3 regions of the Paenibacillus sp. 37 genome follow, and region 1 is predicted to be linked to each of the others. Evidence: riboswitches for the same ligand, from Rfam matches in the RefSeq annotation. Region 1 holds a riboswitch; each other region holds the start of a gene.
The links. A riboswitch is a leader RNA that binds a small molecule or an ion and turns the genes downstream of it on or off. The one in region 1 is predicted to bind thiamine pyrophosphate.
Positions count from the first base shown of each region.

Region 2: linked by a shared signal. The riboswitch ahead of tenA (thiaminase II) and the one ahead of thiC (phosphomethylpyrimidine synthase ThiC) in region 1 are both predicted to bind thiamine pyrophosphate.
Region 3: linked by a shared signal. The riboswitch ahead of F0220_RS02510 (ABC transporter substrate-binding protein) and the one ahead of thiC (phosphomethylpyrimidine synthase ThiC) in region 1 are both predicted to bind thiamine pyrophosphate.

Region 1 is NZ_CP043761.1:759,954-764,948, forward strand. Features, by position in the region: gene F0220_RS03560 (alpha/beta hydrolase) at 1-757, opposite strand, end outside; gene F0220_RS03565 (IclR family transcriptional regulator) at 1,117-1,860, shown strand; TPP riboswitch at 2,008-2,121, shown strand; gene thiC (phosphomethylpyrimidine synthase ThiC) at 2,544-4,328, shown strand; gene F0220_RS03575 (hypothetical protein) at 4,690-4,995, opposite strand, start outside.
Region 2 is NZ_CP043761.1:3,733,557-3,738,551, forward strand. Features, by position in the region: gene F0220_RS16000 (endo-1,4-beta-xylanase) at 328-3,000, shown strand; TPP riboswitch at 3,208-3,305, shown strand; gene tenA (thiaminase II) at 3,418-4,080, shown strand; gene F0220_RS16010 (CD3324 family protein) at 4,413-4,679, shown strand; gene F0220_RS16015 (nucleotidyltransferase domain-containing protein) at 4,836-4,995, shown strand, end outside.
Region 3 is NZ_CP043761.1:513,384-518,378, reverse strand. Features, by position in the region: gene F0220_RS02520 (DUF2798 domain-containing protein) at 417-917, opposite strand; gene F0220_RS02515 (phospholipase D-like domain-containing protein) at 1,097-2,497, opposite strand; TPP riboswitch at 2,932-3,044, shown strand; gene F0220_RS02510 (ABC transporter substrate-binding protein) at 3,252-4,292, shown strand; gene F0220_RS02505 (MTH1187 family thiamine-binding protein) at 4,517-4,807, shown strand; gene F0220_RS02500 (ABC transporter permease) at 4,807-4,995, shown strand, end outside.

The sequences.
Region 1 (4,995 bases):
GAATCTGTTGTAATCCGGTACCATTCAGAACAGGGAACAACAGCTTCATGATCTCCAGTGTAGGCTGACGTGGCAGATCGATCTGGTTGTGAATGTTGTGGTACAGTGTATCTGGCTCCAGCAGGAACGCACTGTCCAGAATCATTGCATCCACTTCCTTCGTAATCAGTCCGGTTTGTAACGCTGTACCGGCACCCATCGAGAAGCCCCAGACAACCAGTTCCTGCGCACCACGTTGCTTGGCGAACTGGATCGCACCGAGCAATTGCTGTGACTCAGCTTTGCCACCTGTTGCTACAGCTTTGTTCACCTGTGAGGCGAAGCCATAATCGAACATGACCACGTTGAACCCAAGTTGATGAGCATAGTGTGCCAGGTCATACATGGGAACCCATGTTTCTTCACGATTGGCACCATAGCCGTGACTGAAAATAATCGTTTTGCTTGCAGCATTGTCAGCAGGTATATACCATCCCTGCATCGTCCGGCTGCCATCTGCTGCCGGGAACGTGATGTCTTCGTACTTCATGTTCTTGGCTTGCATCGGATTGGAGAAGACCGGCGCTACAGTAGGATTGGATAATACCCATGCGATATAACCATGCAGTGCAATAAAACAAAACAGTAGAAAAAATACAACGGAGAGCAGCAGCGCTACGATAATATGTTTGAACCGAATCAGCCTCGGTGATAGGGAAGAGGGCAGATCGGACACTTTTGTTTGCAGCGGGGCTTCGCTCTGGGATGTTGGATACATGAATGCCCCTCCTTTGAAGTTCAGTTGAAGATAACAACGACATGAAAAGAGAATTGCGTCGATTTCAGAGCCTGCTTCAGAGCGATATCTTAATGTAATATATCTTTATCGTATGTTCCAATATAGTCAAAGTCAATTGATTGAGGGCATTTGTTACGCAATTGTTATATAGTTCTTAAGATATATGGGTAACATTACCTTAGTGTGTAAATTACAGGGGATTAAGTCTTATAAAAAGGAAAAATTTACACGTTGGCCTATTTTAATTTTGGCTCTTTTTGGTTTACAGATGAGACCGTTTCTCATATAATTTATGTAACCAAGTTTCATGTGATGAAACATGAGGAGGGCATTATGCCATGGAAGATCGAAAGTTAACCGTCCGGGCTGTGGAACGGGCGCTGGATATATTATTATGTTTTACCACACGCAGTGATCTGGGACTCACCGAAATTGCCAGCCAGATTGGCCTGCACAAAAGTACAGTGCACCGTTTGATGGCTACGCTGGAGGATCGAGGGTTCGTGATCCGCGATGCAGCAACAGAGAAGTACCGACTTGGCATCCGAATCTGGGAGCTGTCAGCTCATATGTCCCGCAGTGATGATCCCGCTATTCTGCTGCTGCCTGCGATGGAGCGACTGAGAGATCGATTGGGGGAGACGGTAAGTCTGTACTTGCGTGATGGGAGTGAAAGGATACGGATTCAAGCTGTGCAAAGTGATCAGGCGATCCGCCGAGTCGCTCCAGTGGGTGTTAGACTCCCGCTGTCTGTGGGCGCTTCCAGCAAAGTTTTGATGGCGTTTGCCACGGACGAGGATCGTGAAGAACTGATGAACGGGCCGGAATGGCCGGTGTTTATTGATCCCGCGGTGTATTTGGCGCAAATGGGAGATATCCGGGATAACGGATATGCGACGAGTTATGAGGAGCGTGAGCCGGGAGCTGCCGCGGTATCTGTACCGATTATGGATCGCCGAGGCAATATTGCAGCTGCTCTCTCGGTCTCAGGGCCTGTCAGCCGACTTTCGCAGGAGACATTGCATGAATACGCACCTGTGTTGAAGGATGCTGCTACGCAGATGGGGCTCATGTTATCCTGATGCTGATGTAAGTTTTTTTCCAAATTGAGTTGGTGTTCTGGAATATAAAGGTTGTTTTTATGTTCCGGTTGCGCTACTCTGTAATGGACTGCCCATCGGGGTCAGCTTCATTGAATATGAACGGCGGCTTATGTATGCCGCAACTTTTAACGTTACTGGGGGAGTCCGAATTGTCCGGACTGAGACGGAATCGCATGAGATTCCGGACCCTTTGCACCTGATCTGGATCATACCAGCGTAGGGAAGTAATCGGCGATATGACCACAACCACCATATGATGTGACCCTTGTAGGGCTCCGTTTAGGAGCCGCATGAAGGTGCATTATTGGTGATGGACATAAAAGTCGGTTCCTTCGGGGACCGGCTTTTTTATATACAGTGAACGGGCGATATAGCACGTACTCCATCGACTTCTTTTTCAATAACCTGCGAAAGTGGGCTTGGATGATGAGAGAGAAGTCACCATAGATCCATGATCTGTGGTAGCCTCCGTTCTGTCGTTAACTGTACATGAATAATGTCTCCCTCTGGTCTGGCGTAGGATCGCTCTTTCTTCTCTGCATTGCGCATGATTTGGGACAGGTACGTAAGCGAGCTAATGACGATACCAACCAAACAAGCGATGAACACTGAGGAGGAGACAATCGAACATGAGTACAGGAAATCAAACGGGACAACAAGCGATGGAACAGGAACATAACGGTCAGCAGGTGGAAAAAGAAACAGGAGCGGCCGGACGGGTTCAGCCCTTTCCGGGCAGCCGCAAAGTCTACATTCAGGGCTCACGGTCGGACATTGCTGTACCGGAGCGTGAGATAGCCCTTCATGACACGAATACTCCCCAAGGGGTGGAGCATAACGAACCGCTGCGTGTCTACGATACGAGCGGCCCCATGACCGATCCCGCATTTCATGCGGATATCCGTGCAGGTCTGCCAGCCCTGCGCACCCGTTGGATCACAGAGCGCGGCGATGTTGAAGCTTATCGGGGCCGTACGGTTAAACCGGAGGATAACGGACTGAAGCCCGGAGGGAAGAGAGCCGGCGCCGAAGAGTACCCCGGATTACGTGGCAAACCGCTGCGGGCACAGCCAGGACGCTGTGTGACCCAGATGCACTACGCGAGACAGGGAGTCATTACGGCAGAGATGGAATTCGCCGCCATTCGTGAGGGCGTGGAACCGGAATTTGTACGTCAGGAGCTGGCGAGTGGACGGGCCATTCTGCCATCCAACATCAATCACCCGGAGAGTGAGCCGATGTTGATCGGTCGTCATTTTCACGTGAAGATCAATGCCAACATAGGGAACTCTGCCGTATCCTCTTCCATCGAGGAAGAGGTGGAGAAGATGACTTGGGCAGTACGCTGGGGATCGGATACCGTGATGGATCTGTCCACAGGCAAAAACATTCATACGACCCGGGAATGGATCATTCGTAATTCTCCTGTGCCGATTGGTACGGTACCGCTGTATCAAGCGCTGGAGAAGGTGAATGGCGAAGCGGAGGCGCTGACCTGGGAGTTGTACCGTGACACACTCATAGAGCAGGCAGAGCAAGGCGTGGACTACTTTACGATTCATGCAGGTGTACTGCTGCGTTATATCCCGATGACGGCCAAACGGATGACAGGCATTGTGTCCCGGGGCGGGTCCATTATGGCAGCATGGTGTCTGGCGCATCATCAGGAGAATTTTTTGTACACTCATTTTGAAGAAATCTGCGAGATTATGAAAAGGTATGATGTGGCGTTTTCGCTGGGAGATGGACTTCGTCCAGGCAGTATCTACGATGCCAATGACGAAGCTCAGATGGCAGAACTGGCTACGCTCGGGGAACTGACGCAGATCGCATGGAAGCATGATGTGCAGGTGATGATCGAAGGCCCGGGTCATGTGCCGATGCACAAGATCAAAGAGAATGTGGATCTACAGATGGAGATCTGTAAAGAAGCACCTTTCTACACACTGGGGCCGCTAACGACCGACATTGCGCCAGGATATGATCACATCACGTCTGCCATTGGGGCAGCCATGATTGGCTGGTTCGGCACGTCGATGCTCTGTTATGTTACGCCAAAAGAACATTTGGGCCTGCCCAACAAGGACGATGTGCGCGAAGGGGTTATCGCCTACAAGATCGCAGCTCATGCCGCCGATCTGGCGAAAGGCCATCCACGTGCTCAACGCCGCGATGACGCATTGTCCAAAGCGCGGTTCGAGTTCCGTTGGCGTGACCAGTTCAACCTGTCACTGGACCCTGAACGTGCGTTGTCCTACCATGATGAGACTCTGCCAGCAGAAGGGGCCAAAGAAGCTCATTTCTGCTCCATGTGCGGACCAAAGTTCTGTAGCATGCGCATTACGCAGGACATTCGTGCCTTTGCCGCTGATAAAGGATTGTCCGAGAATGAGGCTGTAGCTGCCGGGATGCGGGAAAAGGCCGAGGAATATCGGACACGCTCCTAAGGAAGCCAAGTGATGAAGGTTTTTGAAGCTTTAAATTATAAATATTGATTAAAGTTTGGACAAGGCCAAACCCGCTTCACCGTAACTCTTGGATTCAATCCAACTTACGCCAAATCTGAAATAGGATACCTGCGATGACAAACAGCACGCCATCAGAAAGTTTAAGATTACTAGCATGTAGAAGTGCGGAAGAACCCATACCGACTAGGAACAAGATAAGAATATATAAAAATCGCATTAATTTATTCACCTCTCTTTTTGAGTGAAATGTGTAAAAGAGAACGATTGTTATATCGTTCTCTTTTGTGAATTTAAATTTATTCTACCTTTTATTACATAAACATATTTAACAAAGACTTTATTAATAATTAAAATTTTTAAGTGTACCTCTGGAATCATTATCAGCAGAGCCTGAGAAGCTAACCTCTAGAGCTCCAAAACTCAATCCTACACTGCCCGTACCTTTAATGTGGTAGTAATTGGATTGTATTTGAGATAGACCACTTTGATTTCCTTGCTTTTTATGTTCTATTGTAAAGACGGCAGAGGCAACCTGTTCTGTTATAATAATGCCCCCTTTGAGATCAGCATTGAATCCAACACCATTCTCACCAGTATATGAGAAATTACGTCCACTTCCTAAAGTTGTAAACGTAGAGTTTCCGCT
Region 2 (4,995 bases), 3.0 Mb from region 1:
ACGAATTGAATATTAGCAGTGTTTGGCTGTTACTAGTAAAGCAGGCATGACCAAAATGATTTTGCATTTACCTTATGTGAGTAGGGGAAGGCATATCGTTTTGGTCTTTTTTATATCCAAATCGGATTCAGGCAAAAATAACGGACCAAAGCAAAAACAGAGTTGGATTTCCAGCTTCCTAAACTCACACGAGATTACCAAATGATAACTTTTTATTATAATTATTGGAAATTTGTTATGTGTAAGCGCTATCCAAAGAACTATAATCTATTTATCTGGATGTTAATCCGTTCAGAATAATTAGATCAAATCTAGAGGAGGAATTGTATGAAACGGTTAGGTCGATGGAATATAACAGCCTTGGTTCTTGTGCTGGTACTCGCCATGCTTCCATTTTCGAATGTCTCACATGCAGCCAAGGCAGTTACGGAAGTGGAGGGAGGTCATTTGAGCACAAACTTTGAAGACGGTACACTTCAGGGATGGACTCCACGTACAGGTAACGAAAGGCTGACAGTGACACAACAGGAAGCACACGAAGGTCAGTCCAGTATGCTGGTCGCCAACCGTGAGCGTTCCTATCATGGACCGATGTTATCGATGAAGGATCTGCTTAAGCGTAACCAAGAGTACGAAATTGCGGCATATGTAAGACTTACCCAGGAGCCCACCACGGATCAAACACTACAGCTCACCACATATAAAAAAACAACTGCCGAAAGCTGGAACCCGATCGGCAGCGTGAAGATTGCCAAAACAGAATGGAATACATGGCACAAGATCACCGGAAAATTTCAGTATAGCGATGATCCCACTGAATTGAATTTGTTCATCGAAACACCCTACATCTCTGAAGATAGCGTAGATACGTTATCGTTCTATGTGGATGATGTATCATTTACTCTGGCCGAGCAACTGGAGATCGAAGAAGGGATTCAGTCTCTGGAGGACCTGTATCAAGATGATTTCCCCATTGGTGCAGCGGTGTATCGCTGGCAGTTGGAAGGCGCATATGGTCAACTGCTCACAAAACACTTTAACAGCTTGACCGCAACCTATGAGATGAAACCGAAGTACATGTCTCCTTCCGAAGGTGTTTATGAGTTCGAGGCAGCCGATCAATATGTTCAGTTCGCCGAGGAACATGGTATGGGCGTACGCGCACATGCGTTGTTGTGGCATATTGATGCTGCAGAGTGGATGTTCAAGGATCCTCAGGGTAACCCTGCGAGTCGAGAATTAATACTTGCCCGGATTCAGGATTACGTTGAAACCGTCATGACCCGATACAAAGGTAAGATCTATGCCTGGGATGTGGTAAACGAGGCGATTGCGGATAGCAATGGTGATGCCAACGGTTTACGTAAAAGTCCCTTTTATGAACTAATCGGTCCGGATTACATTGAGAAAACCTATGAATTCGCCCGTGCAGCCGATCCGGATGCCAAATTATACTACAACGAATACTTCACGGAAATCCCTGAGAAAAGAGAGCATATGTATCGGTTGGTCAAACGACTGAAAGAGAAAGGGCTCATTGATGGTGTGGGTTTGCAATCCCACTATAACCTGGAATCCCCGCCCATCAAGGAAATTGAAAAAACGATCAACATGTTCGCCGAACTTGGATTGGATATTCAGATCACGGAACTGGATGTGGATAGCGGAATTCCATTTGGTGAAGAGATGTCCGATGAAGTTGCGGTAAAGCAGGCGTATCGATATAAGGAACTGTTGGATTTGTACAAAAAACACAAAGATCACATTTCTTCAGTTACCTTATGGGGACTCCAAGATGAGAAGTCTTACAACAACCAGGCTATGCTGTTTGATTCAGCCCTGAAGGCCAAAAAAGCATACTGGGGACTCGTGGATGAATCCAGCTTGCCTGTGTTGACACAGAGAGCCGTCTCACTTTCGGGTAAACCGGATATCAAAAAACAGTCACAAGATCCGCTCTGGAACAAAGCGGTGTCTACTCCACTGAAGGGTGATTCTTCAGGATCAGCTAGTTTCCGCACCTTATGGGATCAAAGTAACCTATATATCCTTGTGGATGTTCAGGATGCGAAGGCAGACGTGAATGACAGAGTAGAACTCTTTGTTGATCTCAATAATGGCAAGACCACCTCATATGAAGCAGATGACCGACACGTAATCATTAAGCGGTCGGGTAAAGCTGAGGGCGCGGAGCAACGTTCATATCGTGTACGTGAGACAAAAGCCGGATATCAGGTTGAATTGTCCATTCCATGGGGTGGTATCCAAGTCGGATCAGAATATGAAGCCGGCTTGGATATCCGTGTGACTGATGGCGGTGCAAGTGGGACACAACCTTATAATCCACTGTACTGGAATGATCGAACACAATCACAGGAGCAAGATACAAGCAAATACGGCGTGATTCAACTTGCTCCTATGCCCAAATCAGCACAAGCTGTGCAAGGGATTGTTCAGATTGATGGGAAGAAAGACGCCCTATGGAATAAGGCTGTACCATTTGAAGTAAAACGGTTGAACCAGAGCGAAGGTGCAGAGGCAGTGGCTCGCGCAATGTGGTCAGGTGAGTATCTATACCTGCTGATCGACGTCACTGATCCAAACATCATTACAGACAGCATTAACCCATGGGATCAGGATTCGGTTGAGATTTTCCTGGACGAGAATCACCAGCGCACACCGTATTTTCAATATGATGATGCCCAGTTCAGAATCAGTGCAGACAATGTGGGAACCTTTGCAGGGGGGGCCTCACCCGGACGCCTTGTAAGTGCTGTGAAGAAAACAAATCAAGGATATCTCGTAGAAGCCAGAATCCAATTACATTCACTGACACCCAAAGCAGGAAATGTTCTCGGTTTCGAGCTTCAAATTAATGACAACCAGGGCGGAGGTAAGCAGAACGTAGCCAAGTGGAATGATATGACCAATGAGAGCTGGAGAAACACTTCCCAGTACGGAATAATCACTTTTGTTGGAAAGAACAAACTCGGGCATTAAACCATCGGCAGTAATTGCAAGAATAGAAACCATCATAACAGTGGCTAAAACTCAACCATTGTTGTGATGGTTTTCATCGTTTACATAAGTCACCGAAGGGTGATAAGGGGCGATACAATCTGCCTTGACTATATTTAACAGCCCTTGATATACTAAATGGATGTTATTTTCTCTTTTATGGGGATAAGAAAGTTATCAACTACATACAACCGTTTGCGAGGGAGCCTTAACCGGCTGAGAGGGTGTTAAACCGACCTTACCTGATTTGGATAATGCCAACGTAGGGATGCAACGATGAAACGCTGACTTGGGTAGCTCATGCGAACCCCCTTGTTTTAGTGTATTTGTCTGCGAAACATCCATAGGATGTTTCGTTTTTTTGTTTTTAAATACGTACATTATGAATTGGAGGAACATATGTTGACTATTTCAGAGAGACTGTATCAGGCAGCACAGCCCGTGTGGAAGGAATGTCTCGAGCATCCCTTTGTTAAAGGAATCGGAGATGGTTCCTTACCGGTCGAACAATTTCGTTATTATTTGCTGCAAGACTACTTGTACCTGTATGATTATGCCCGTGTATTTGCACTAGGTATCGTCAAGTCGCACGATCCCAAATTGATGCAGTTTTTTAGTAAAAACGTAGATAACATCTTGAATGGCGAAATGAAAATTCATCGTTCTTATATGGAGCGATTAGGAATTACAGAGGATCATGTTTTTCAGGTAAAACCTGCACTGAAAAATGCAGCTTACACTAACTATATGCTCTCTGTTTCCCATGCGGGTGGCATAGCAGAAGTACTTGTATCCATTCTGGCCTGCTCATGGAGTTATGCAGAGATTGGTCAAGTCCTTGCTCAAAAACCAGGTGCAGCTGAGCATCCTTTTTACGGAGAGTGGATCACAGGATATGCTTCCTCTGAATACAACAACAGCAATCAATCCCTTGTGACGTTAACGGATAAACTATTAGAAGGCTGTAGCGAGGGAACGTACCAACGGATGGAGGATATTTTCGTGATGTGCAGTCGTTTTGAGCTTGATTTTTGGGAGATGTCATGGGGGCTGGAGCCTTGAGTTCAATGTTAGTTAATTCAATTAGAGAGCAGCTAATCAAGATGAGTACAGCGAATAATCAGAACGTGTCAGCCCAAAAAGAGATGATTAAACATTTCAACAACAAGCCCTGATATAATAAGCAAATAGCAACTATCTATTTTCTATGGAGGTGAGGCTATTGAAAACAATCGGGGTAGGGTTCTTACATGCACGGCTCTATGCAAAGCCAGTGAAGGATATGGCAATGCTTTGCATAGAGCCCGGGAATAATCACATTGCCAACGACGAATCGTAATATTCTACTAACTGGCTTTGCACCTTATTGATCTATTAAATAAGGAGTGAGGCCCATGAAATATTCAAAAGCCGAGTCTATTTTTCCGGAAGAATTGTTACGGATCATTCAAGAATACGTTCAAGGGGAATTGGTTTATATCCCAAAACCCAAAGAGGCGCACCTAAAATGGGGCGAGAAAACAGAGAGCAAGAGTAGGGTCTCTGCTCGAAACGCTGAGATCAAATCCTTATTCTGCAATGGAGTCAGGATAGAGGAGTTGGCGGGTCGGTATTTCTTGTCCTGCGAAAGCATAAAGAAAATAGTCTATACAAAGAACTAATGAAATCCGCTATCTCGTCATTTCGACGGTTTAGCGGATTTTGTGCAAAGATGACTTAAATCAACTTATACATAGTAACCGCACCTCTAAATCGATAGACTCAAGTTAAGGTTGTTGTGATGAAGGACGGCCGGATCATACAAAGAGGTGTAACGAATGAACGAAATCATAAAGAAGAAGCTGCTGGACAAAAATGAACTGCTCATTAACATGGTGATTGAACGCGTAAAAAGAGATTTTCTAGAGGATATCGCCATTATTGGGCTTACTGGTTCATTTAGCACCGGTGACTTTCACGAGAAGAGCGATCTTGATT
Region 3 (4,995 bases), 250 kb from region 1:
TGGGTCCGCCCTTAGCCTGAGAGTCGAATTACCAATTATAGGGATTGAGATGTCCACCTCCATGACTTTGGCGGTGGACATTTTGTTTTAGCGTTACTCTGTTCTAACGAACCTAGCACACGCTATCCCCCTCCATTTCTGCATATTTGAAATCTAACGAATCCTAGAGACGTTATTATAGATAATTAGCTTCAATTAAATGCCTCGTTGGAGGTTTTTTTCATAATAACACCACTGAGATTCGTTAGATTTTCATTCCCTTAGAAACTGGCCGAATAAGATGTCCTCGATTCGTTAGCGCTGTAATCATGGTGAAAAGTATCCTATCTTTGCCTCAGATCACCTTTCATTACAGGTGAGAATACGATCTATTCATTTGCACAAGATTGCCCAGGAAATACTTTAAGCCATCGGAATTACACACTTTTGTTAACAGCAGGCATTACAGGCCCGTTGCCCTTGATGAATTTACCGAATACATATCGTACGAGCGGCCCCAGAATAATTAATTGATAGGGAAGCGCGAGGCTGAAATTACGAGTAATTGTATGAAGGTACGTACCAAGTAAGGATACCCCAATTAATTGGTCCGCAAGATACGCTGAAATCATTCCGTACAAGGACATGATCAGAACCATGCCAAGTACCATGAAAAATGACATGACCAGCACACCAAGGATCTTGTTGGACTTGTCAAAAGGTAAGGAAAATGCAATTTTTCTCGCTACTGGGCCAACAATGAAGGACTCCACCAGAAAAGCGATGACAAAACACAATATGAATTGAAACAGTATTTCAAGCGGGGACATCTTGCCGAGTAGCCCACTGTGCCATAGATTGAAGAACATCATGACCAAGACCATTCCTGTACACATCATTAATCCGAAAAAAATTTGTTCCTTCTTGCTTGTTGGCAATTCTCTCATCCTCTCTGTTTACCTTCGTAATTATAGAGATGAGTAAACCCTCCACATAAGTGAACATTCCGTGAACAAATCTGATTTTCTTCCCGTGTGATGAATTGCAGGTTGACGCGAGAAACGCAAGTTTCGATGAAGCGGAGAAAAATTCAACCTCAATAGAATGCAGTTTTTATCTACAACATAAATTTCCAGAGAAAAGACAGTTTGGATAACGCTGTGATTGCCATTCGTTTGAAAACAGAGCCTTTCTGATTCGTAGATTCTGCTGGATGCTCACCTTTAACCGCAAGTGTACTATGTGCACGTTTGATATCCATAGCCTCTGTTAGTTGGTCGGCGAATGCAGAACCAGAAATGACCACAGCAGATTCAGTATTGAGGAAGGCAGATCTGGGATCAAAATTATACGAACCAACCATGCTGAGGTAATCATCCATGACAAATGATTTGCCGTGTATGGAATAAGGGCCTTCGTATTCATATATGGCCAGACTGGTATCAAGCAACCGTTTTTTAGAGCTTAAGTATCCCGCGAAAGCCAAAGGGTTAGGGGTCTGTTGGATTGAATTCGTCAGCATGACCCATTCTGTTTCTGGATTCATCGACAGATGTACGGCTTTCTCCATTTTCTTGGTAGGAATGGCATATGGCGTCTGAAGGTACACTTTCGACTTTGCTTGATTGGCGAAATGAACAAATGTTCTCCACATGATCGGGTCTTTATACAGCCTTTTAATTGGATTGTGAATGAAAGCAACGTGGTCGGAATGAAGCGCTCCTCGAACCCATTCCTTTGGCAACACTTTAACAAAAGGATCGTTCTGAGCCTGAGCTTTTTGATATAACTCAGCTAGTTGAGAAAGCTCTTTTAGCCCCTTTGCATGATGCTGACGTTTTGCATGTTTTTCTGGTTTGGTGAATGGATGGTTCCATAACTGATCTATATATTGTTTCATTTCAACAACCGTGCTGTTCGTATTATCGTTTGTATTGTAAACAAGGACATCCCGATCGAATACATAGTCTTTTGGGGGTTGCGATGCCATGTATTTATCACCAATATTTTGGCCGCCAATAATGCCATATGTGTTGTCGACAAGAAGGATCTTGTCATGCATACGGTTATGCCATGTCCATGGCATAAATAGGTGGAGTGGTTCATAATATCTTAATTCCACATTGGGGTGAGCTGCAATGGCATCTGGAATATTACGCAACTCTCCGCGCATGCTGTGAAAAATCCCGTCTAAAATGATTCGAACATGAACACCCCGATCAGCTGCATCGAATAACGCAGCAAAAAAGAGTTGAGATGTTTTTCCTTTTTGGATGGAGTAATACGCCAGGTCGATGCTTGTTTTCGCCTCTCGAATGGTCTGGATTCTCACCTGACCCGATTGAAAGCCGTCCTCCAGGAGCATTACGCGATCTGTTGTACTTCCTTCTGTTAACGTTTTTTGCATATCCGTATTTTCAATAGTCGATGGAGACGGAACCAAAAATAAAAGGTAAGCCGTGAAAAAAACGTAGACACTATAGGACAAAATAATTGCGATTATGGTTTTAAGGATCATTCAGTACTCCCCCACTTGTATGTAAAAGTATTTATTTGTATAGCAGTACTATCTCCTTTTGTATCTAAATTATGTTGTTTAAATTACTCAAGCTGCACCGCTCAAGGTCAAACGAGCAAAAGCTGATCACTGAAATAGGGAAAGCAGCCCTTATGCGACGAGATATCAAACATCGGATTTGATCTAAGTATTTGTTGGGAGCCCTCCAGATCTTCAGCACTTAGGCTATGACCCACTATCCGGTGCTTTTACACTCAGCCAGATTTCCTTATATGATTCGCAATGATAATTATTGAAAATAACACATCTAAACAGGCTGATATACATCTGTATAAAGGCCTGTTTGATAAGTTCATATCTGTCCCCATCCAGTTCCTGACTGGACACGAATGGGCCTCTGGCCTATAATTACACCTAGTAATGCCCGTAACTTCATAGTTTCCCAGGGGAGTCGGAATTGGCCGGCTGAGAGTGTATCCCACCAAGATACTAACCCTTAGACCTGATCTGGATCATGCCAGCGTAGGAATCGGAGTATATCGAAATGGCACAGCCCTCTGGCTGAACGCCACCTCTCTAACGCCTGCACGCGTCCCGGATTACGGGACGCTTTTTTTGTTTTATTTATCGAAACAAAAATAAGTCATCCAGATCCAACTGGTATAAATCTGTCGATTTATGCAAGATGATTGGATATGAAGCCAAGGAGTACCCCGTGCCAATCGGCCGGACATACCGAAGGAGAGAATCACAGATGAAATGGCGTAAAACAATGGGACTGTTGCTCTTATGTGTACTACTGGTGACCGTGGCCGCATGTGGCGGTAAAGAAGCTGCCCCGGCAGAACAGAACGGCAACACGAATACGGAGAGCAGCAACGAAGGTGACAACGCAGCCCTCAAGGATATTAAAGTCGTACTCGACTGGACACCAAATACGAATCATACCGGCTTATATGCAGCTGTAGATCAAGGTTTTTATAAGGCCGAAGGCTTGAATGTGGAGATTGTCCAGCCAGGTGCCGGCGGCGCAGATACGATGGTTGCCTCGAATGAAGTGCCTTTTGGCGTAAGTTATCAGGAAAGTGTAACTCAAGCCCGTACACAAGGTGTTCCACTCGTCTCCATCGCAGCAGTTATTCAGCATAATACATCCGGGTTCGCTGCTCCGGCGGATCGGAATATCAAGTCACCGAAAGATTTTGAAGGGAAAACCTATGGCGGTTGGGGTTCGCCTGTGGAAGAAGCCGTGATGCAATCCATTATGGAAGGCGACGGAGCCGATGTATCCAAAGTAAAAAACATTAACATGGGTGACGCTGACTTTTTCACCGCAGTGAAACGGGATATTGATTTCGCGTGGATTTTCTACGCCTGGACGGGGATTGAAGCTGAACTGCGCGGAGAACCGATCGACATGTTATATGTGAAGGATTATTCAGATGCACTGGATTACTACACGCCTGTTCTCGTAACAAACGAGCAGACGATTCAGAACGACCCTGAGTTGGTGAAAGCATTCCTGAAAGCCACTTCAGAAGGATATCAATACGCAATTGATCATCCCGAAGACGCAGCGAATATTCTGATCAAGGCCGTCCCGGATCTGGATAAAGACTTGGTCCTGGCAAGCCAGAAATGGCTTAGTCCAAAGTACACGGATGACGCCCCGCGCTGGGGAGAACAGAAACAGGAAGTATGGCAGAACTACACCGACTGGATGTTTAGCAAAAAACTGCTGGATGAACAGGTCGACGTGAGCAAAGCATATACGAACGCGTTTTTACCCCAATAAAATATCTCATATAAAACGAACTTAATATTTACACGAGGACGGAGAGGACAGAAATAACGTGAAAAAGCGAAGCGGTCGCCTTTATCACCGGATTTTCCCTTTAGAGAAAGGGAATCAAAAAAATCTGGGGATAACAGCGATTGGAAGGTTATTCTGTCATCGAAGTGGCAAGTGTAACCGTCATTAGTTCATTTTATATATCACGAAAGGAGCCGTGATCTCTCATGGCAAGCACACTACTTAGCATTCAGGTTATTCCGAAAACGCCTAATGGCGAGAACTCATATCCTTATGTAGATCGCGCCATTGAAGTTATTCAGCAATCTGGCCTGAAATATCAGGTGAACCCGCTCGACACCACGATGGAGGGGGAACTGGAGGAACTGCTGGAGGTTGTCCGCAAAATGCACGAAGTACTCGTCGAGGCTGGCAGCCCAAGCATCATCTCCCAGATCAAAATCGCCCATAGCCCTACTGGCTTCAGCATGGATACCCTGACGGAGAAGTACCGCTAATGAATGCCTATTTCAAAAGTGTATGGCCGCCCATTGTGGCGGTTATTCTCTTTATAGCGATATGGCAGGGAGCTGTCTCCCTGTTCCATATTGAAAAATGGATGCTGCCAGCACCGTCTGATATCGCCCGCGAAGCGGCATCCCAGGCTGATCGGCTTGGCATGCACGCTTCCGCAACCATTCAGTTA